DNA from 3 places in the Marinobacterium sp. YM272 genome. Region 1 is predicted to be linked to each of the others. Evidence: predicted binding sites of a transcription regulator. Region 1 holds the regulator's gene; each other region holds the start of a gene.
What was found. The regulator sigma-54, encoded in region 1, starts transcription at its own class of promoters, with help from an activator protein. The targets are predictions, from matches to a motif close to TGGCACNNNNNTTGCTNT.
Positions count from the first base shown of each region.

Region 2: ACQUQP_RS09150 (HesB/IscA family protein) is a predicted target of sigma-54. The motif match lies at 3,880-3,897, and genes of this name have one in related genera.
Region 3: ACQUQP_RS11235 (NifB/NifX family molybdenum-iron cluster-binding protein) is a predicted target of sigma-54. The motif match lies at 3,066-3,083, and genes of this name have one in related genera.

Region 1 is NZ_CP194171.1:1,365,191-1,371,150, forward strand. Features, by position in the region: gene rapZ (RNase adapter RapZ) at 1-254, opposite strand, end outside; gene ACQUQP_RS06310 (PTS sugar transporter subunit IIA) at 254-721, opposite strand; gene hpf (ribosome hibernation promoting factor) at 749-1,039, opposite strand; gene ACQUQP_RS06320 (RNA polymerase factor sigma-54) at 1,092-2,600, opposite strand; gene lptB (LPS export ABC transporter ATP-binding protein) at 2,653-3,378, opposite strand; gene lptA (lipopolysaccharide transport periplasmic protein LptA) at 3,375-3,893, opposite strand; gene lptC (LPS export ABC transporter periplasmic protein LptC) at 3,883-4,452, opposite strand; gene ACQUQP_RS06340 (KdsC family phosphatase) at 4,454-4,990, opposite strand; gene ACQUQP_RS06345 (KpsF/GutQ family sugar-phosphate isomerase) at 4,990-5,960, opposite strand, start outside.
Region 2 is NZ_CP194171.1:2,040,795-2,046,754, forward strand. Features, by position in the region: gene nifN (nitrogenase iron-molybdenum cofactor biosynthesis protein NifN) at 1-223, shown strand, start outside; gene ACQUQP_RS09110 (NifB/NifX family molybdenum-iron cluster-binding protein) at 225-698, shown strand; gene ACQUQP_RS09115 (NifX-associated nitrogen fixation protein) at 735-1,202, shown strand; gene ACQUQP_RS09120 (CCE_0567 family metalloprotein) at 1,222-1,428, shown strand; gene fdxB (ferredoxin III, nif-specific) at 1,442-1,753, shown strand; gene ACQUQP_RS09130 ((2Fe-2S) ferredoxin domain-containing protein) at 1,786-2,109, shown strand; gene ACQUQP_RS09135 (hypothetical protein) at 2,136-2,507, shown strand; gene ACQUQP_RS09140 (Rossmann-like domain-containing protein) at 2,537-3,310, shown strand; gene ACQUQP_RS09145 (hypothetical protein) at 3,307-3,717, shown strand; gene ACQUQP_RS09150 (HesB/IscA family protein) at 3,936-4,256, shown strand; gene nifU (Fe-S cluster assembly protein NifU) at 4,294-5,202, shown strand; gene nifS (cysteine desulfurase NifS) at 5,205-5,960, shown strand, end outside.
Region 3 is NZ_CP194171.1:2,498,770-2,504,729, forward strand. Features, by position in the region: gene ACQUQP_RS11220 (TetR/AcrR family transcriptional regulator) at 1-591, opposite strand, end outside; gene ACQUQP_RS11225 (uracil-xanthine permease family protein) at 720-2,105, opposite strand; gene ACQUQP_RS11230 (DUF5020 family protein) at 2,167-2,883, opposite strand; gene ACQUQP_RS11235 (NifB/NifX family molybdenum-iron cluster-binding protein) at 3,272-3,619, shown strand; gene ACQUQP_RS11240 (glutathione S-transferase family protein) at 3,619-4,239, shown strand; gene ACQUQP_RS11245 (DUF6156 family protein) at 4,443-4,739, shown strand; gene rmuC (DNA recombination protein RmuC) at 4,823-5,960, shown strand, end outside.

The DNA.
Region 1 (5,960 bases):
CAGCTGAGATCATCCCGTTTTGCCAGTTCGCCGATAATCTCTGGGAAGGCGTGCAGGTTGCTGATCAGGTTGCGGGCGTCGATGCTGACGGCCAGGCGTCCCGGGTGTTCCGGGTCGCCGAGCATCTGGTCGATCAGGTCAGGCAGAAGACGGGCTGGCAGGTTGTCGATGCAGTAGAAATCAACGTCTTCGAGCGCCTGCAAGGCTGTGCTTTTGCCTGAGCCGGAGCGACCGCTGATCACGACAAGCTTCATTAAGCCCCCAGTTTCTCCATCTGCGTTATGAAGGTGGAGTAAAGCTCGGCGGAGGTCTCACAGCCGCGCAGCTTTTCCCTGGCGTCGCGCTGGCTGAACAGCTCGGCCAGTCCCGCCAGTGTCTGCAGATGCTCCTCTGCGCCGTCTTCGGGCACCAGCAGGAAGCAGAGCAGGTCCACGGGCTGGTTGTCGATAGCGTCAAAGTCTATCGGCGTCGCCAGTGTCATCACCAGTGCCACCGCGCTTTCGCAGGCGGGCAACCGGCAATGGGGGATCGCAACGCCATCACCGATACCGGTACTGCCAAGGCGTTCCCGGTTCAACAGACCGGCAAAGATCTCTTCCGAGGGGGGATTACCAGACTGGCCAGCGAGAGTATCGCTGGCCAGTTCGAGGGCTCTTTTTTTGCTGACGACATCGGCGTGACAGAGAGTGCGCGATTCGTTCAGCAGTTCAGTTAAGTTCATTATCTGACAGGAGCGTCCGGTTTTCGTTTATTTGTGCGCCTTCATCTTTTCCTTGTGCTTGATGATCTGGCGATCAAGTTTATCCACCAGTCCGTCGATGGCTGCATACATATCATCGTGTTCGTGCGTCGCGAAAATCTGGCCGCCGGCCAGGTGAAGATCGGCTTCGGCCTGTTGACGCTGCTTCTCAACGCTCAGAGTCACCTGGGTGTTGGTGATGTTATCGAAATGGCGCTCCAGTTTGTCAAACTTGGTACGAACATAGTCGTTAAGGGCATCGGTCAGTTCGACATGATGGCCAGTGATGTTGATCTGCATACGTTTTCTCCTAGTCACAATGCACGCTTTTTTATCGTGCTTTCCACTTCAATTAAACCAGACGCTTCCGCTCATTAGAAGGCGGAATTGCCATCGCTTCACGATATTTTGCAATCGTGCGTCTGGCGACGTTGATTCCCTGTTCGTCCAGCAGTTGAGCGATCTTGTTATCGCTGAGCGGTTTGCCCGGATTTTCCGCTGACACCAGCTTTTTGATCAGCGCGCGGATGGCGGTGGAGGAGGCTGCGCCGCCGTCCGAAGTGCTGACATGGCTGGAGAAGAAATACTTCAGCTCAAAGATGCCGCGCGGCGTGTGCATGTACTTTTGTGTGGTGACGCGCGAGATGGTCGATTCATGCATGCCCACCGCTTCGGCGATGTCATGCAGCACCATCGGTTTCATCGCCTCTTCGCCCTGTTCAAGAAAATCGGACTGGCGTTCAACGATCTCTGTGGCCACCTTCAGCAGGGTGTCGTTGCGGCTCAGCAGGCTCTTAAGGAACCAGCGCGCCTCCTGCAGATGGTTCTTGAGGAAATTGTTGTCGGCGCTGTTGTCGGCGCGTCGGATCAGGTCAGCATACTGGGCGTTGATCCGCAGTTTCGGCGCGGCCTCGGGGTTGAGGTTGACCGCCCACTCACCCTTGATTTTGGTGACCACCACGTCGGGGATGACATATTCCGACTGGCTCGGATTGATCATCGCGCCGGGTTTCGGGTTCAGCGACTGGATCAGGCGGATGATCTCCTGCAGTTGCTCTTCCTTCACCCGCATACGCCGCAGCAGGGTTTTGTAGTCGTGGTTGCCGAGCAGTTGCAGGTGCTCGCTGACCAGCCTGAGTGCGTCCTGCAGGTACGGGGTGTCGGGGTCCAGCTGGCGCAGCTGGATCGCCAGGCACTCGCTCAGGTCGCGGGCTGCAACGCCGGGCGGGTCGAACTGCTGGACACGGTGCAGGACTGCTTCGATCTCGTCCTGCTCGGTCTCGATGAAGTCTTCCGGGTACTGGCGGGTGAACTGCTCGATCAGCTCTTCCACTGACAGGGTGAGATAACCATCCGGCTCGATACCGTCGATGATCGCTTCAGCCACCAGACGGTCGTTATCGCTCATCGGTGTCAGGTTGAGCTGCCAGATCAGGTGGTCCTGCAGGGTCTCGTCGCGGGTGTCGTTATCGCCCGGTTCCCAGTCATCATCGCGCGCGGGAGCGGAGGCGGCCGGGGTCGTCTGGTAAGTGTCATCCCAGGAACTGTCAGTGGTCAGCTCGGTCGGGATATCCTCGCTCCAGCTGTCTTCCGGGGTATCTTCGTAGCTTTCTTCGCGCTCGGATTCGCCACTTTCGGCGGCTTCAGGTTTTTCCTGGGTGTTATCGCTCTCATTGCCGTCGTCGCTGCCCGGCAGTTCGTTATCCTCTTCGCTGACCTCGAGCAGCGGGTTGCTCTCCAGCGCCTGCTGGATCTCCTGCTGCAGATCCAGCGTCGATAGCTGAAGCAGACGGATCGCCTGCTGCAGCTGTGGCGTCATGGTGAGTTGCTGACCGATTTTGAGCTGTAAGGATTGCTTCATACTACTACGCGATAAACCATTACTGGGTCGGTGTTAGTGGCGCCCCAGGCTGCTAGAGCCTGAACTGCTCGCCAAGGTAAGCCTGACGTACCTGCTGGTTTGCCAGGATCTGTTCCGGGTTGCCCTGCGCCAGGATCCCGCCGTCACTTACAATATAGGCGCGCTGACAGATATCGAGCGTCTCACGTACGTTGTGATCTGTGATCAGCACGCCGATGCCCCTGTCCTGCAGGTGTCTTACCGTCTGCTTGATATCCCCGACGGAGATCGGATCTACGCCTGCAAACGGCTCATCCAACAGGATGAAGTGGGGCTCGGTTGCCAGGGCGCGTGCGATTTCCACGCGGCGGCGTTCACCGCCTGACAGCGACATGCCGATGCTGTGTGTCAGATGGGTGATATGAAACTCTTCGAGCAGCTGTTCCAGCTTGGCTTCACGCTGCGCCTTGCTCAGGTCTTTGCGTGTTTCCAGGATGGCAAGCAGGTTGTCTTTAACGCTGAGCTTGCGAAATATGGACGCTTCCTGCGGCAGGTAGCCGATACCGGAACGGGCCCGGCCGTGCATCGGTAGCCGGGTAATGTCGTCCTGGTTGATGCGAATCTGGCCGTGATCCGCCTTGATCAAACCGACGATCATATAAAAACAGGTAGTCTTGCCGGCGCCATTGGGGCCCAAAAGGCCAACGACCTCGCCGCTGCTGATCTGCAGCGATACATCACGCACGACCTGGCGGCTTTTGTAACTCTTGGCCAGGTGGAGGGCTTCAAGCTGCATCATGGGTTGTCTCCAGCCTGCTTGGGCTGAATCACCATTTTGACCCGTTGGTCGCCGCTTTCGCTGCTGAAGGCGTTAACTATCGCTTTGTCCATGTTGTAGACAATGCGCTGGCCGGAAAATGTGTCTTTTCCCTGTTCGACGCGGGCTTCCTGCGTGATCGTGATTTCCTGCCGGTTTACCCGGTACTCCATGCGCAAACCGTAGGCATGGGTGACGGGGTCATCGGCGTTGGGTTTTTGTTCAAATTCTGCCGGTCGACCAATAGATACGATACGGTCTACATCGCCGTCCGCGCTGCGGTAAAGCTCGACCTGGTCGCCGCGAATTTTCATCGAGCCCTGTTCGATTTCCACGTTGCCCCGGTACACGGTCACGCCGGTGTTGTCGTTCATGCTGGCGCTGTCGGCGCCGATCTGGATCGGCTGGGATGAATCCTCGGGAAGCGCCATGGCAGGAGCCGACAGCCAGAATACCAGGCTGCAGATCGCGGCAGGAAGGGTCGGTTTAAGGCGCATTGTATCTACCCTTTACGTTAGAAAGCAGTTCAACCCGGCGCTCGTCGAAGTACACCTCGAGACCGGTGGTTTCGGTGCGCTCGTCTTCGCGAATCAACGTGGCGGGGGCGTCTGTCTCGGCATAATCCCTGGGTGGGTAAACGCTGAGCGTACTGGTTGTCAGTACCGAGCCGGGCCCGGATAGCGGATTATGGTTAACCTCCACATCGCCTGCAAGCTGAATCTCACTCTGATCATCCAGCACCCAGCCTTCGTTGGCGCGTATTTTGTATGCCCCACCCTTATCCTGCGGCATCAGCGTGCTGGGCTCAAGTAGCTTGCTGGAGTTGAGCCTGGGGTAGTGGCGCAGTTCGGGGGTTGTCCAGCTGCGTTGAAAAGAGCCGTCCTCACCCCAGTAGCGGGTCTCGGCATCGCGCATGAAGAAGTCGATACTGGTATCCGTATCCTGGCGCAGCGTCTTTTCCTGCGGCAGGTTGTTGCCGGCAAAACCCCACCAGAGCAACAGTGGCGTGAGAATCGCCAGGGCAACAAGCAGCCGCACTCGTCCCGCAGTCAGCACGTCAGAGGTACTCCTCAAGGATCGGCATCAGTTTCTCCTGGGCGGCGAGAACCAGTTCGCAGATCTCGCGTCCTGCACCCTGGCCCCCGGGCGTGGTGCTGACCCAGTCGGCCTGTTCGCGTACGTACCAGTGGCCATTCGGTACCGTGGCGCCAAAACCGGCACAGCGGATGGCGCCGAGATCGGGCAGGTCATCGCCGATATAAGCGGTGGATTCTGCATCGAACCCGGTTTCCTGCCAAAGCTCCTCCAGCGCAATGCGCTTGTCTTCCCGCCCCTGGCGCAGGTAGTTGATTCCCAGGGCTTCGGCGCGCAGTTCGACCTGGGGTGAGCGGCGTCCGGTAATAATGGCGCTTTTGATGCCGCCCTTGTGCAGCAGCTTGATGCCGAGGCCATCAAGGATACTGAACGACTTAATTTCACGGCCGTCGGCAAGAAAGTTGAGCTGACCGCTGTTGAGTATGCCGTCGACATCAAATACCACCAGCCTGACTTTTTTGAGTTTGGCCAGTTGTTCCTGGGATAGAGATTCGAGCATCAGATAACTCCCGCTTTCAGCATATCGTGCATGTTCAGGGCGCCCACCGGGCGATCGTTTTCATCCACCACGATCAGGGCGTTGATCTTGCGGCTCTGCATGATCTGCAGTGCTTCGGCGGCAAGAATGCCCGCTTTGATGGTGGTGCAGTTGGCGGTCATAACCTGGTCGATCGGTGTCTGCTTGAGGTCGACCTCCTGGTCCAGCGTACGACGCAGGTCGCCGTCAGTGAAGATGCCAACCAAGGCACCGGACGTATCCGTGACCGCGGTCATGCCCAGGCGTTTTTGCGTCACCTCCAGCAGCGCATCGCGGATGGAGGTCTCCACATCGACGTGGGGTACTTCGTTGCCGGTATGCATGATGTCATCGACCAGCAGCAGCAGGCGGCGACCCAGAGCCCCGCCGGGATGGGAAAAGGCGAAGTCCTCGGCACTGAATCCGCGTGCTTCCAGCAGGGCGATCGCCAGAGCATCGCCCAGCACCAGCTGTGCCGTGGTGCTGGAGGTCGGGGCCAGTCCCAGCGGGCAGGCTTCCCGGTCAACCGGTATGTGCAGACTTACATCAGCCGCCTGGGAAAGGGTCGACTCGGGTTTGGCAGTGATGCTGATCAGCGGCGCCTGCATCCGTTTGATCAGTGGCAGGATCGTCACCACCTCGGCGGTTTCGCCGGAGTTGGACAGTGCCAGCACCACATCGTCCCGGGTGAACATGCCCAGGTCACCATGGCTTGCCTCGCCCGGGTGTACAAAGAAAGAAGGTGTTCCGGTGCTGGCCAGGGTGGCCGCGATCTTGTTGCCTATATGCCCCGACTTGCCCATGCCCGTAACGATGACGCGCCCCTTGCAGTTGAGCATCAGTTCGCAGGCGCGGGTGAAACGTTCGTCCAGATGGCTGAGCAGATTCTTGACTGCATCCAGCTCCAGTTCGATGGTGCGGCTGCCCGCGCGGAGAAAGTCGAAATCGGACA
Region 2 (5,960 bases), 680 kb from region 1:
CTCTGCCCGGCTGCACAAGCCGTTACTGCGCGCCGGCTTCCCGCAATACGACTACGTGGGCGGCTTCCAGCGCGTCTGGTGCGGTTATCGCGGCATTCAGCAGACGCTGTTCGATATCTCCAATTTGAAGCTGTCTCAGCATGAGGAGATCGCGCCTTACCATTCGATTTACGCCCAGAAACGCGACGACGAGCCAGCGCTGCAGGTGGCTTCGGGAGGCTGATATGACACCGCTGACGCGACGGCTAGAGGTCGTCGGCAGTGCGGAGGAGATCGAAATACTGCGCGTTGCCTTCGCGACCACTGACCGTGAGTACGTCAACCAGCATTTCGGTTCTGCGCGGGCATTCGCGATCTTTTCGGTTGGTGTGGAAAGCAGCCGGCTTTTGTCCGTTTGTGAGTTTTCCGACCAAACCGAAGAGGACAACGAAGACCGCTTGCCGGCCAAGATCGAACAGCTTGCCGGCTGTGCTGCGCTCTACTGCCGCGCCTGCGGTGCCTCGGCGGTCAGGCAACTGCTGGCGCAGGGGATACAGCCGGTAAGGGTTACCGATGAAACCTCCATCGAGGAGCTGCTGGCGGCACTGCAGGAGGAGTTGAGAGCGGGGCCGTCTAGCTGGCTGGCGAAGGCGATCCAGCGGCAGAGACTGGGACCGGATGTATTCGATTCGATGGAGGCGGAAGGCTGGGACGAATAACCCCGGCGGACGTTTCGTAAAAACTGGAGAGCGATAATGAGCGACATGTGTGTAGAAGTCGGCGCCGCCGCGCTGCAAAACCCGTTCGTCAAACAGATGGTGGTTCAGTTGCGAGCCATGGACAGCTACGGCACCTACGACACCTGGGGCGATGAAAAAGTGCTGGATCCGATGATCCTGACCAAAGCGCGTCGTCGCGAGATCCCGGTGGTGGGCGATCCCGACGAGGTCGTCGTGTCCCGCGTCAAGGCGTACTACAACGCCATTGCCGTGCGTGTGGAGCAGGAGTGCGGGCTGATGGCGGTGCCGATGATCAACCTGACTCATGAGGGTTTCGGCCGGGCACTGATCATGGTCGGCAAGCTGGTGGTTGTCGATAAGGCGCTGCGTGACGTGCATCGCTTCGGATTCGACTCCGTCGACAAGCTGGATGCCGAGGGCGAAAAGCTGGTTGCCCGCGCACTGGGAACCATCGAGAAGTTCCGCGCCGCCGCTGAAGATTAACGCTGAAGGAGGGGGAGTTATGACAGACGAAGAACTGAAGAAGCTGCAGAAGGAAGCGCGCAAGGCCAAGCGTATCGCCACCGAGTGTGCTTCCGCCGTGCACGACCTGGTCGAGGACAGCCTCTGGACCGACTACCAGACCTTGCCGGACCTGGCACAGAAAACCGTAGATGCCTGCCTGGCCTGGAAATCGGCTCAGGAGAAGCTGGATTCGGTACAGAGCTGAGGAGAATCTTGAGATGTCTGCAGAGCTAATAAAAGGGCGTACCCGCGGCGGTGCCGAGTGGGTGCCCAGTTTTATCACCGACCTGAACCAGCAGACCTGCATCGGCTGTGGCCGCTGCTACAAGGTCTGCCCGCGGGATGTATTCGAACTGGTGGATCGCGGCGAGGCCCTGGCTGACGCCGATGATGATGACTACGACGATTACGATGATGACGACGAGATGAAGGTGATGGCGATCGCCAACGTGGAAGACTGTATCGGTTGCGAATCCTGCTTCCGTGTCTGTCCGAAACAGTGTCATAGCCACGAACCGGCTGCTGCCTAACAGCCCGTTAATCAACCGAAAGGAGCAGAATCATGCCAAGACCTCAGGCTCATGTATTTGTATGTGGTCAACAGCGACCGGAAGGCCATCCGCGCGGCAGCTGCGGTGCGGTGGGTGCCTCGGCGGTTGCTCAGACCTTTTCCGAGGAGATCGCCAAGCGTGGTCTGTTCCAGCAGTTAGCGGTAACGCCGACCGGCTGCCTTGGACCCTGCCATCTCGGCGCCAATGTACTGATTTACCCCGGTGGGCACCTCTACAAGTCGGTGAAAGCGGATGACGTGAACCGGATCATCGACGAGCATCTGCTCGGCGGCGCGCCTGTGACCGAACTGCTGGCGCCGGAGGCGGAGTGGTAATTCCCGCCCGGGAAGGAGCTTGATGCATGGATACTGCTGCCTTGGTTGAAAACTACCGGACGCTGCTGGACGCCGCTTGCGTCGTCGGCCGCGAGCATCTGGAAAAAAGCGGCTTCGATATGGCGATGTTGCCGGGTGTGGATCAGTACAGCTTTGAACAGCGCACCGACCCCTTTACCGGGGAGCCAACGTTGAACGGCCGCTGGGCGCTGAACGGCTCCCAGCGGCGCTCGACGCTGGTCGTTAATGCCGATGGCTCACTGTTGCTGGAGTGCGATCTGTTGTGCGCCCATCCCGCCCATGAGGGGCGCTGGGCGGAGCAGATCAGTATCTGGGGACGGGAGCCTGATCGTCTCAAGGCCGAGGTTGGACTGCTGGCTGAACTTGAAGGCTGTTAACACTCTTCCGCGCTGATAAGGAGTGCCACTTGCCGCAATCGATTTATACCTCGCTAACCCGGGAGGCACAGTCCTGCCCGGGGTTTTCTGCGCCTGTTGAGCGGGTCTGCATCGGTCAGGTTTGGACGCTGGTGCGTGTCAATGGCCATACCGGTTTGTGCATGACGCCCCAAGCGTACAGCCGTACGCTGAGTTGGCCCGGTGATCTCTGCGGCCGCCCTGCCAGCGAATTGATCGCCTGGCTCGACAGTTGGCAGCCGTTTGAAACCACACTTGCCGTTGCCACGCTTAACGCGGTGCTGCGCGGCAGTAGCGATTATGCGCCGATGCTTGCCAACGCTCGTCCGCTTGGGGGCGGAAACCTGGCGGTGTTCAGCGCCATGCGCGAGCGGCTGGGGAAAGGACCGGTGACGGTAATAGGGCGCTATCCCGGCCTTGACGATGTGCTGGAAGGGCTGGATTACCATTGTATCGAGCGTAATCCCGGGGTGAACGATCTACCGGACCAGGCGGCCGAGACGGTGCTGCCGCAGAGCCGCTGGGCCTTTGTGACCGCCAGCGCGCTGGCTAACCGCACCTTACCCCGGCTATTGGCACTTTGTCGTAAGCCGGACACTCTGCTGATGGGCCCCTCTTTGCCCTGGAGCCGACAATGGTTCGATCTGGGGTGTGATTACCTCGCCGGTGTGGAGGTCCTCGACGAGGAGCGCCTCTGGAGTACTGCAATGGAAGGAGGCGGCGTACGTATTTTCCAGGGCTGCGTTGGCTACAGGCTGCTCTCCAGCGAAGGATCACTGCAATGATGCGGGTGATGGTTGTGCACCTGCATGCGGTCAGTGCGCGGCTGCATTTCTGGGTGCAGGATGCTGAGCAGGGTACCTCGGCCTGTTTGCCGCGCCCGCTGTCACCGTTGTCGATCCTGCACACCGACTATCAGCCGCAAATGCCGGTTCCCCTGGCCGTTCAATTGCTGGAGCCCGCGGCGCAAAGGCTTGGTTTGAAAGCGGAGCAGCTCAGTGTGGCGTCGCCGTTGCTTGGTTGGGTTGAAGAGCCCCGCCAGTGGACGCCCGTTGCACTGCTCAGAATTGCCGGTGACGACCTGCCCGCGTTACCGGCTGGACGCTTCATCACCCTCATGGAGCTGCTCCAGGTCCCGGTGACTGAGCGTCTGCTGATGCGTCAGGCGTATGAGGCACTTCTGGGCGATTAACCTGGCCCGCTGCGTTGACTGACGTCATTGCGCTACCCCGATGTAGTAAACACGACACTTGCCGCTTTCCCTGTCTCGCCAATTCCGACAAAAATACACGTAATTAAAGTATGTGTATTTTTATTTTGTTGATAATAAACGGATATTTTTGCGAAAGAGGGCTGGCACCGGGCTTGCAGCGGTCTTTGCAAGCAACTCGATCACGCGAGGAGAAGGCGATGATACAGCTCACAGAAAACGCAATAGGTGCGGTAAGCCGTTTTATTGAATCTGCAGGCAAGCCCATTGCCGGCTTGCGTATCAAGGTTGAAGGCGGTGGTTGTTCCGGGCTCCAGTACGGCATGAAGCTGGAAGAGAGCGCGGCGGATGACGATCAGGTCGTCGAGATGGGCGGGCTCAGGATTCTGGTAGACCCGGCCAGCCAGCCGATGCTCGAAAACGTGACCGTGGACTTTCTCGATGGCCTCGAGGGAAGCGGCTTCAAATTTGAAAACCCGAATGCCACCAACAGCTGCGGCTGCGGTAAATCATTCTCATAAGGCCTAACCGGCAGAAATCGACTGAGGAGTTCAAGCGATGTGGGATTATTCCGAAAAGGTTAAAGAACATTTTTACGATCCAAAGAATGCCGGTGCAGTCGAAGGCGCGAACGGGGTCGGTGATGTGGGCTCGATCAGCTGCGGTGATGCGCTGCGCCTGACCCTGAAGGTGGAACCGGAAACCGAGGTGATACTTGATGCGGGGTTCCAGACCTTCGGTTGTGGTTCCGCGATCGCCTCCTCATCCGCACTGACCGAGATGATCAAGGGGATGACCCTGGACGACGCGCTGAAGATCAGCAACCAGGATATCGCCGACTACCTCGATGGCCTGCCGCCGGAGAAAATGCACTGTTCGGTCATGGGGCGCGAAGCGCTGCAGGCGGCGGTAGCGAACTACCGTGGCGAGGTCTGGGAAGATGATCACGAAGAGGGCGCGCTGGTCTGCAAGTGCTTCGCCATCGATGAAGTGATGATCGAAGAAACCATCCGTGCCAACAGCCTGCACACTGTGGAAGAGGTCACCAACTACACCAAGGCCGGTGGTGGCTGCTCATCCTGCCATGAGGGTATCGAGAATATCCTCACCCGCGTGCTGGCTGAAAACGGTGAAACCTTTGTCGCTGGCGGCGCTGCCGTTGCTGCCAAGCCCGCTGCAGCAGCCAAGGCACCGGAATCACCGAAGATGGGTACCCTGGCCCGTATTCGCAAGATCGAAGCGGTGCTGGACTCAATCCGTCCGGCACTTCAGGCCGATGGCGGTGATGTGGAGCTGATCGATGTGGATGAGAAGAGCATCTACGTGAACCTGACCGGTGCCTGCACCGGCTGCCAGATGGCGGCGATGACCCTCGGCGGTATCCAGCAGCGCCTGATTGAGGAGCTGGGCGAGTTCGTTAAGGTTGTGCCGGTTTCCAAAGAATCACTGGTAAGCATGGGGGCCTGATCATGAGCGATATTTACCTCGACAATAACGCAACCACCATGGTCGACCCGATCGTGTTTGAGGAGATAAAACCTTACTTCTGTGAGCAGTTCGGTAACCCCTCTTCACTGCACAACTTCGGTAACAAGGTGGGCTTCGCGCTGAAAAAGGCACGCAAGCAGGTACAGGATCTGCTCGGCGCCGAGCATGACTCCGAGATCATCTTTACCTCCTGCGGTACCGAGTCGGACTCCACGGCGATTCTGTCTGCACTCAAGGCGCAGCCGGAGCGTAAGGAGATCATCACCACCGTGGTGGAACACCCGGCGGTACTGACCCTGTGTGAGCATCTGGAAACCGAGGGCTACACCGTTCACTGGCTGGAGGTGGATTCAAAGGGCCGCCTCGACCTGGACAAGTACAAGTCCCTGCTCAGCGACAAGGTGGCGATTGTCAGCGTCATGTGGGCCAACAACGAGAGCGGTACCCTGTTCCCGGTTGAAGAGATGGCACAGATGGCGGCTGAAGCCGGCGTCATGTTCCATACCGATGCGGTGCAGGCGGTCGGCAAGGTGCCCATCAACCTGAAAGACAGTGCCATCAGCATGCTGTCCCTGTCGGGCCACAAGCTGCACGCACCCAAGGGCATAGGTGTACTCTATCTGCGTCGTGGCGTGCGCTATCGCCCGCTGCTGCGCGGTGGTCACCAGGAGCGCGGCCGTCGCGCCGGTACCGAGAACGCGGCTGCGATCGTCGGCCTCGGTAAAGCCTGTGAACTG
Region 3 (5,960 bases), 1.1 Mb from region 1:
GTCTGACTCATCGAGTTGCTCTTTGCCCAGCGCTGCTTCGATCTGGGTTGAGAAGTCGGCGTAGTGCTGGGTGGCAGACCAGAGCAGAAAGATCAGGTGTTCCGGGCTGACCTCAGGGTCGATTTTTCCTTGGGCTGCCCAGGCACGGAAAATATCGGCGCGGCCTTTGAACCAGATCGCGTAATCGTCGCGGAAATACTCCTTCATATTGGGAGCGCCGCTGATCAGTTCGTTGGCAAAGATGCGCGATGCCAGGGGATTCTGGGCGGAGAATTCGATCTTGCGCTGAACGTAGGTGGTCAGTACCTCCCGTGGGTTGTCCTCGGGGGTTATGGCATTCAGTGTGCTGTCCCAAAGCGCGATAATGTCACTCAGTACAGCAATATACAGTCCCAGCTTGTTCTTGAAGTAGTAATGGATATTGGCCTTGGGCAGGTCTGCCCGCTGCGCAATATCATTCATGCTCGCGCCCTTGAAACCCGAGTTGGCGAATTCGATCTCTGCTGCGCGCAAAATGATCGATTCGTTTTTCTGACGGATCCGGCCGCCCACAGGCCGGGCTTTGTTATCGGGATCTAAATTAAACAGCACGGACTGTCCTCTCCAACGTACCCATCTTGCATTCCATTCGGTATGGTGCGTCTCTGCGCACTCGTCACCACTCCTTTCGTATTATACGCAAAATGGCCGCCTCAAGGGCGGCCATTGCTAACATCTTGTTATAAGGCTTCCTTCGCATCGCCTTCAGGCGCTGCGTCCTTGGCTTCAGAGTTTGTCTTGCTCTCCGGTATCAGCAGGGTGAGCAGTATGGCTACCAGACCGCCGCTGGTGATGGCTGAACCAAAGACGTTCTGTACCAGCTTTGGCATATGTTCCAGCACATTGGGCACCATAGTGACTCCCAGGCCTATGCCGAACGATGTTGCCATGATCAGCATCTTGCGGCGGTCCAGCTGCTCCGTGGAGAGGATCTTTATGCCCGCTGCCGCAACGGTGCCAAACATCACCAGGGTTGCGCCGCCGAGCACCGGCTTGGGCATATGCTGCAGCACCGCGCCGATAACCGGGAACAGGCCAAGAATGACAAGGATAGCGGCGATGTAGTAACCGATATAACGGCTGGCCACACCGGTCAGCTGAATTACGCCGTTGTTCTGACTGAACGTGGTGTTCGGGAAGGTGTTAAACACTGCAGCCAGGGCTGAGTTGAAACCATCGGCAAGGACGCCGCCGCGAATGCGGGAAATGTACACCGGGCCTTTTAACGGCTGTTTGGAAACCATGGAGTTGGCTGTCAGGTCGCCGGTGGACTCGATGGCGGTAATCAGATAGATCAGTGCAATCGGTATGAACGCACCAAAATCAAAGTCGAAGCCGTACTTGAACGGCACCGGGATGCTGAACAGTGGGGCGTTGATGTTATCGAAGCTGACCTTTCCCATGAAGAAGGCGGCGATATAGCCAATCACCAGGCCAATGATGATGGACGATAGCCGGATCCAGGAGTTGCTGGAGCGGTTCAGGATAATGATCAGCGCCAATACGCCGCCGCCAAGCGCCAGGTTGGCGCCGCTGCCGAAATCCTCGGCGTTGAAGCCACCAGCAAGATCGGTCATGCCGACCTTGATCAGGCTGATCCCGATAATGGTGATGACAATGCCGGTTACCAGCGGGGTGATGACGCGCTGTAGTTTATGGATAAACTGGCTGAGTACGATCTCGATAAAGGCACCGAAAAAACAGACGCCATAGATCATCGCCAGTATCTCTTCGGGGCCGCCGCCCTTGGCCTTGGCGATAAAACCAGCCGCCAGCACAGAGCTTAGAAACGCAAAACTGGTACCCTGAACGCAGATCATCCCGGCGCCGAGGCCGAAGGGGCGACGTGCCTGAATAAACGTACCTACCCCGGATACGACCAGCGCCATGCTGATCAGATAGGGGACCTCGGCGCCTAGTCCGAGAACGCCGCCGATAATCAGCGTGGGTGTAATGATACCGACGAAACTGGCCAGTACATGCTGAAGGGCTGCGAAAACAGACTCCAGCGGAGCTGGTCTGGCGTCGAGCGGGTATAGCAGTTCGCTATCCTGCGATTGAGCCATGGGAGAACCTCCTCTTCAGGGTGCCCCTGCAGGCACCCTGAATTTGCTTAACTAGCCGTTATCAGTAGTGCCACTTGAGCAGAAACGCCGGGTTACGTTCGTCGGCATCCTTGATACCGAACTTGTTGTTCCAGTAAGCGTACTCCATCCCTACATAAAGTGGGGATTTCATGCCGAAATGCTTGCCCAGGTTCCACTTCAGCTGAGAGGTCCAGTTCATTTCAGACGCGTTGGTGTCGGAAGCTGATGACCAGTCGAGGAAGCCGTCATACAGGAAGTCGGCTTTGCCCATTGAGAACGGCAGGCCCCAGGTCAGCGTCAGCTGCTCGTCGTTATCGTTAAGGTCGTTATTGGCTTTGTAGATGTTTGCGTTGAAGTAGTTGAAGCCGGGAATATCGAAGGAGAAGCCAACACCATAGAGCAGGTTGTCGAAGTTTTCCCCGGATTCCCAGGTGGAAGCGATCAGTACATCCTTGACGGGACCGAAAGAAAGGTCAGAACCGGTGACCCCGCCCAGGCTCAGGCGCGGAGAGAACTCCATATAGTTCTCGGTGGTGCCGTCGTCCCATTTCAGGCGGTCCATGAAGAAGAAGGTGTCGCCCCAGGAATGACCACTGGCGTGTTCGACGGTAATAACCTGACGGTCTTCGTCACCCACTTCGTATTCGCTACCGTTCAGATAGCTAAGGCTGAAGTTCTGCCAGATCAGTTCAGCAGAGGCGTTGGAGGCTGAGGCAAGTCCGATAGCGAGGGCAGCGGCAGCGTGTATAGGTTTCATTAAGTCGAGTTCCTGCATTGGTTGTTTACAGATAGAAATAAACTGACCGGATAGTCAGATTGGCTGCGCATACCCAAAGCAAAAAGCTGACCAAGTGGTCATATAAAAATAAAATATTTATTTAAAGTAAATAAACCAAATGGTTAGTGGAACTATTTAATGTATCTAATAATGCTTTATCTTGGCTTGATGTGTGCTCTTTTTGTGCCGGGCCATGCGCCTCGCACGTTTGTGAGCATGTCTGGCTAACGGGGTGAGTTGGTTGGGTATTAAAAATACATAATACGTATGTAATTTTTTATCTGTTTTTACGGCCGCTCCCATTCCCGGGCTGGCTGGAGTGCTTTTCGCATAGGGCTCTCAAAGTATTGTTTTGGGAGATTCGGTTATGTCGTATCGGGTGGCGGTCGCATCGAAGCAGGGTGTGGCGGTTGATGAACACTTTGGTCATGCCAAACACTTCAGTATCTACAGCGTTAGTGAGGCAGGTTGCTCACTGATTGAAAAGCGCGAAGTGGATCATTACTGCCTTGGTGGTCAGGGTGATCGATCCGCTTTGGAGAAGATCCTCGATACCATCGATGACTGCGATGCCGTTCTGGTGGCCCGTGTTGGTGATGGTCCGGCAGACAAACTGCGTAGGCGCGGTGTTGAGCCGGTAGCGGATTACCCCTGGGAGGCGGTGGAGCCTGCGCTGACAGCCTGGTTTGCTTCTGTTGTAGAGGGCGCTGCCTGATGTTGACCTTCTATATGACGCCCGGCTCCTGTACGACCGGTATCCATATCCTGCTGGAAGAGTGTGAGGCGCTGTTCTCGGTTGAGCTGGTTAATCTGATGGTTGGCGATCAGCGTTCAGAGGCTTTTCTCGCATTGAATCCCAAGGGCTCCATACCGATGCTCAGACTGGAGGGCGGAGAGGTGCTCACCGAGTTTGAGGCGATCGCCTGCTGGCTGGCCTGGAGTAACCCGAAAGCGAAGTTGATACCGGAAGAGCCTCTGGCAGCGGCCAGGGCGATCGAGCTGATGGCCTACGCGGTGGGTACGCTTCACATGCAGGCGTTTGCCCGCATCTTCACGCCTGAAAAGTTTGCGCAGCGCAATGAGGATCTGGAGAGCATCAAAGCAGACGGGCGTCGGCGGGTGACCGAGGCCTTCGCTATTGTCGAATCACGCCTGCCCGATGAGCGTTATGCCTGCGGTGAGTTTTCAGTCGCCGATGTCGCGCTTTTTTATGTGGAGTTCTGGGCCGATCGGTCCGATATAGCCCTGCCACCGCGACTGCGTGCTCATTTTGAGCTGATGCTCAGCCGTCCGTGTGTACGCCAGGTGCTGATGGAAGAGGGGTATCGCGTGTAGCAGGTTTGCCTGACGGGTGGGGCGGTCTGGCTTTTGCAGCAGCAGGATGTCACTGGGCCTCGTTATTCGCCTGCAAGGCATATCGGACCCTATCCATTGCGGATAGTGTTCCGGATCTTGTCTGCCAATCAACAACTTATGTTGGAGTTCCTACATAACGGGGCCCGGTGTCGCTTTCTGTCATTGCATAAGAGCCCGTCGTTATGAGTCAGTCCGAACAGTACGATAAATACTTTCTTACCTATAGCGGAATCGCCCTGCCGTTGCAGCTGGTTAATCCGCTGGCCAGAACCGAAACGGAAAACCGCAACACCTTCTTTGGCGTTCAGCTTGATGAGAACGGACGCTTTAAGCTGGTCCACAAGCTGGTTTACGGCGAGGTCGAATTTGAGCACCGCTACGGTTATCACAGCAACGGCGCGCTGAGCTGGGCCGAAATCAGCGATGAGGATGACGAGGTGCAGCGATTGGAGTTCAACGAGTCAGGGCAACGGGTTTAGGTGTCGAGTTTTACCAGGTAGTGTCGTGCTGGCGCCAACTGCTCTATGATTTGCGCCTGTTTCACCTGCCAGGGATGTGATTGATGCCAAACGAACTTGTTCTTCCTGCCGCCGTTGCGCTTTCAGCTGTTGTTGCCTTTGTGCTGGCCTGGCTTCTTTCCAGTAATCGGGCGCATAAACACCTGCAGGCAGAAGTGTTGCGTGCAGAGAAGGCGGAGGCGGAAGTGCAGCGGCTGCAGGATATGCTCGATATGCAGCGCGATGAATATGAGTCGACCCGTGCTCGCCTGGCACAGCTTGAGGTGGAAAACGGCCGTATCGAAACCCGGCTTGATCACTACATGCAGCAGTTTCAGGCTGCAGAAGGGCAGCGTGACCAGGCGCGGCAGCTGCTGGAGCAGCGCGCCACGGAGCTGCGTCAGTGCCAGGCGGAGCTGGCTGCAGCCGTTGAGCGCCGGGATCAGCTCGCCGAGCGGCTGGATGAGCGTCAGCAGCGCCTGCTGCGTACCGAAGAGCAGTTGGAGCGGATTCGCGCAGCACATGGCGAACTGGAGTCTGACCATGCCGAGCTGCGCACGACGCTGACGCAGAAGCAGGAGCATTTCGAGGAGCAACTGAAGCAGCTGGAGCGCAGTCGCGAAATGCTGAAAAAAGAGTTCGAGGTGCTCGCCAGCGAAATTTTCGAGCGCAAAGGCAAGGCGTTTACCGAGCTTAACCAGACCAGTCTGAGCGCACTTTTGAACCCGATTCACAATGAGATGAAGGGGTTCAAGGAGAAGGTGGAGCGTATCCATGAGCAGGAAACTGCGCAAAGGATCCAGCTCAAAGCGGAACTTGAGAACCTCCAGAAACTGAACCGGGATATCACCGACCAGGCCCACAGACTGACCACTGCGCTTCAGGGTCAGAAAAAGATGCAGGGCAACTGGGGTGAGTTGATGCTCGAAAACGTGCTGGAAAAATCGGGCCTGAGACTGGGCGAGGATTACCAGCGCGAAGTCAGTATCAATACCGAAGAGGGGCGCTTGCGTCCCGATGCGGTGGTTTACCTGCCGCAGCAGAAGCATCTGATCATCGATGCGAAAACCTCGTTGATGGCTTACACCCGCTACGTAAACTCGGAGGATGAGACCGAACGTCTCACGGCGCTGGCGGAGCACACCCGGGCGGTGAGTGATCGTATCAATGAGCTGGCCGACAAGGATTATTACCGCTTGCCGG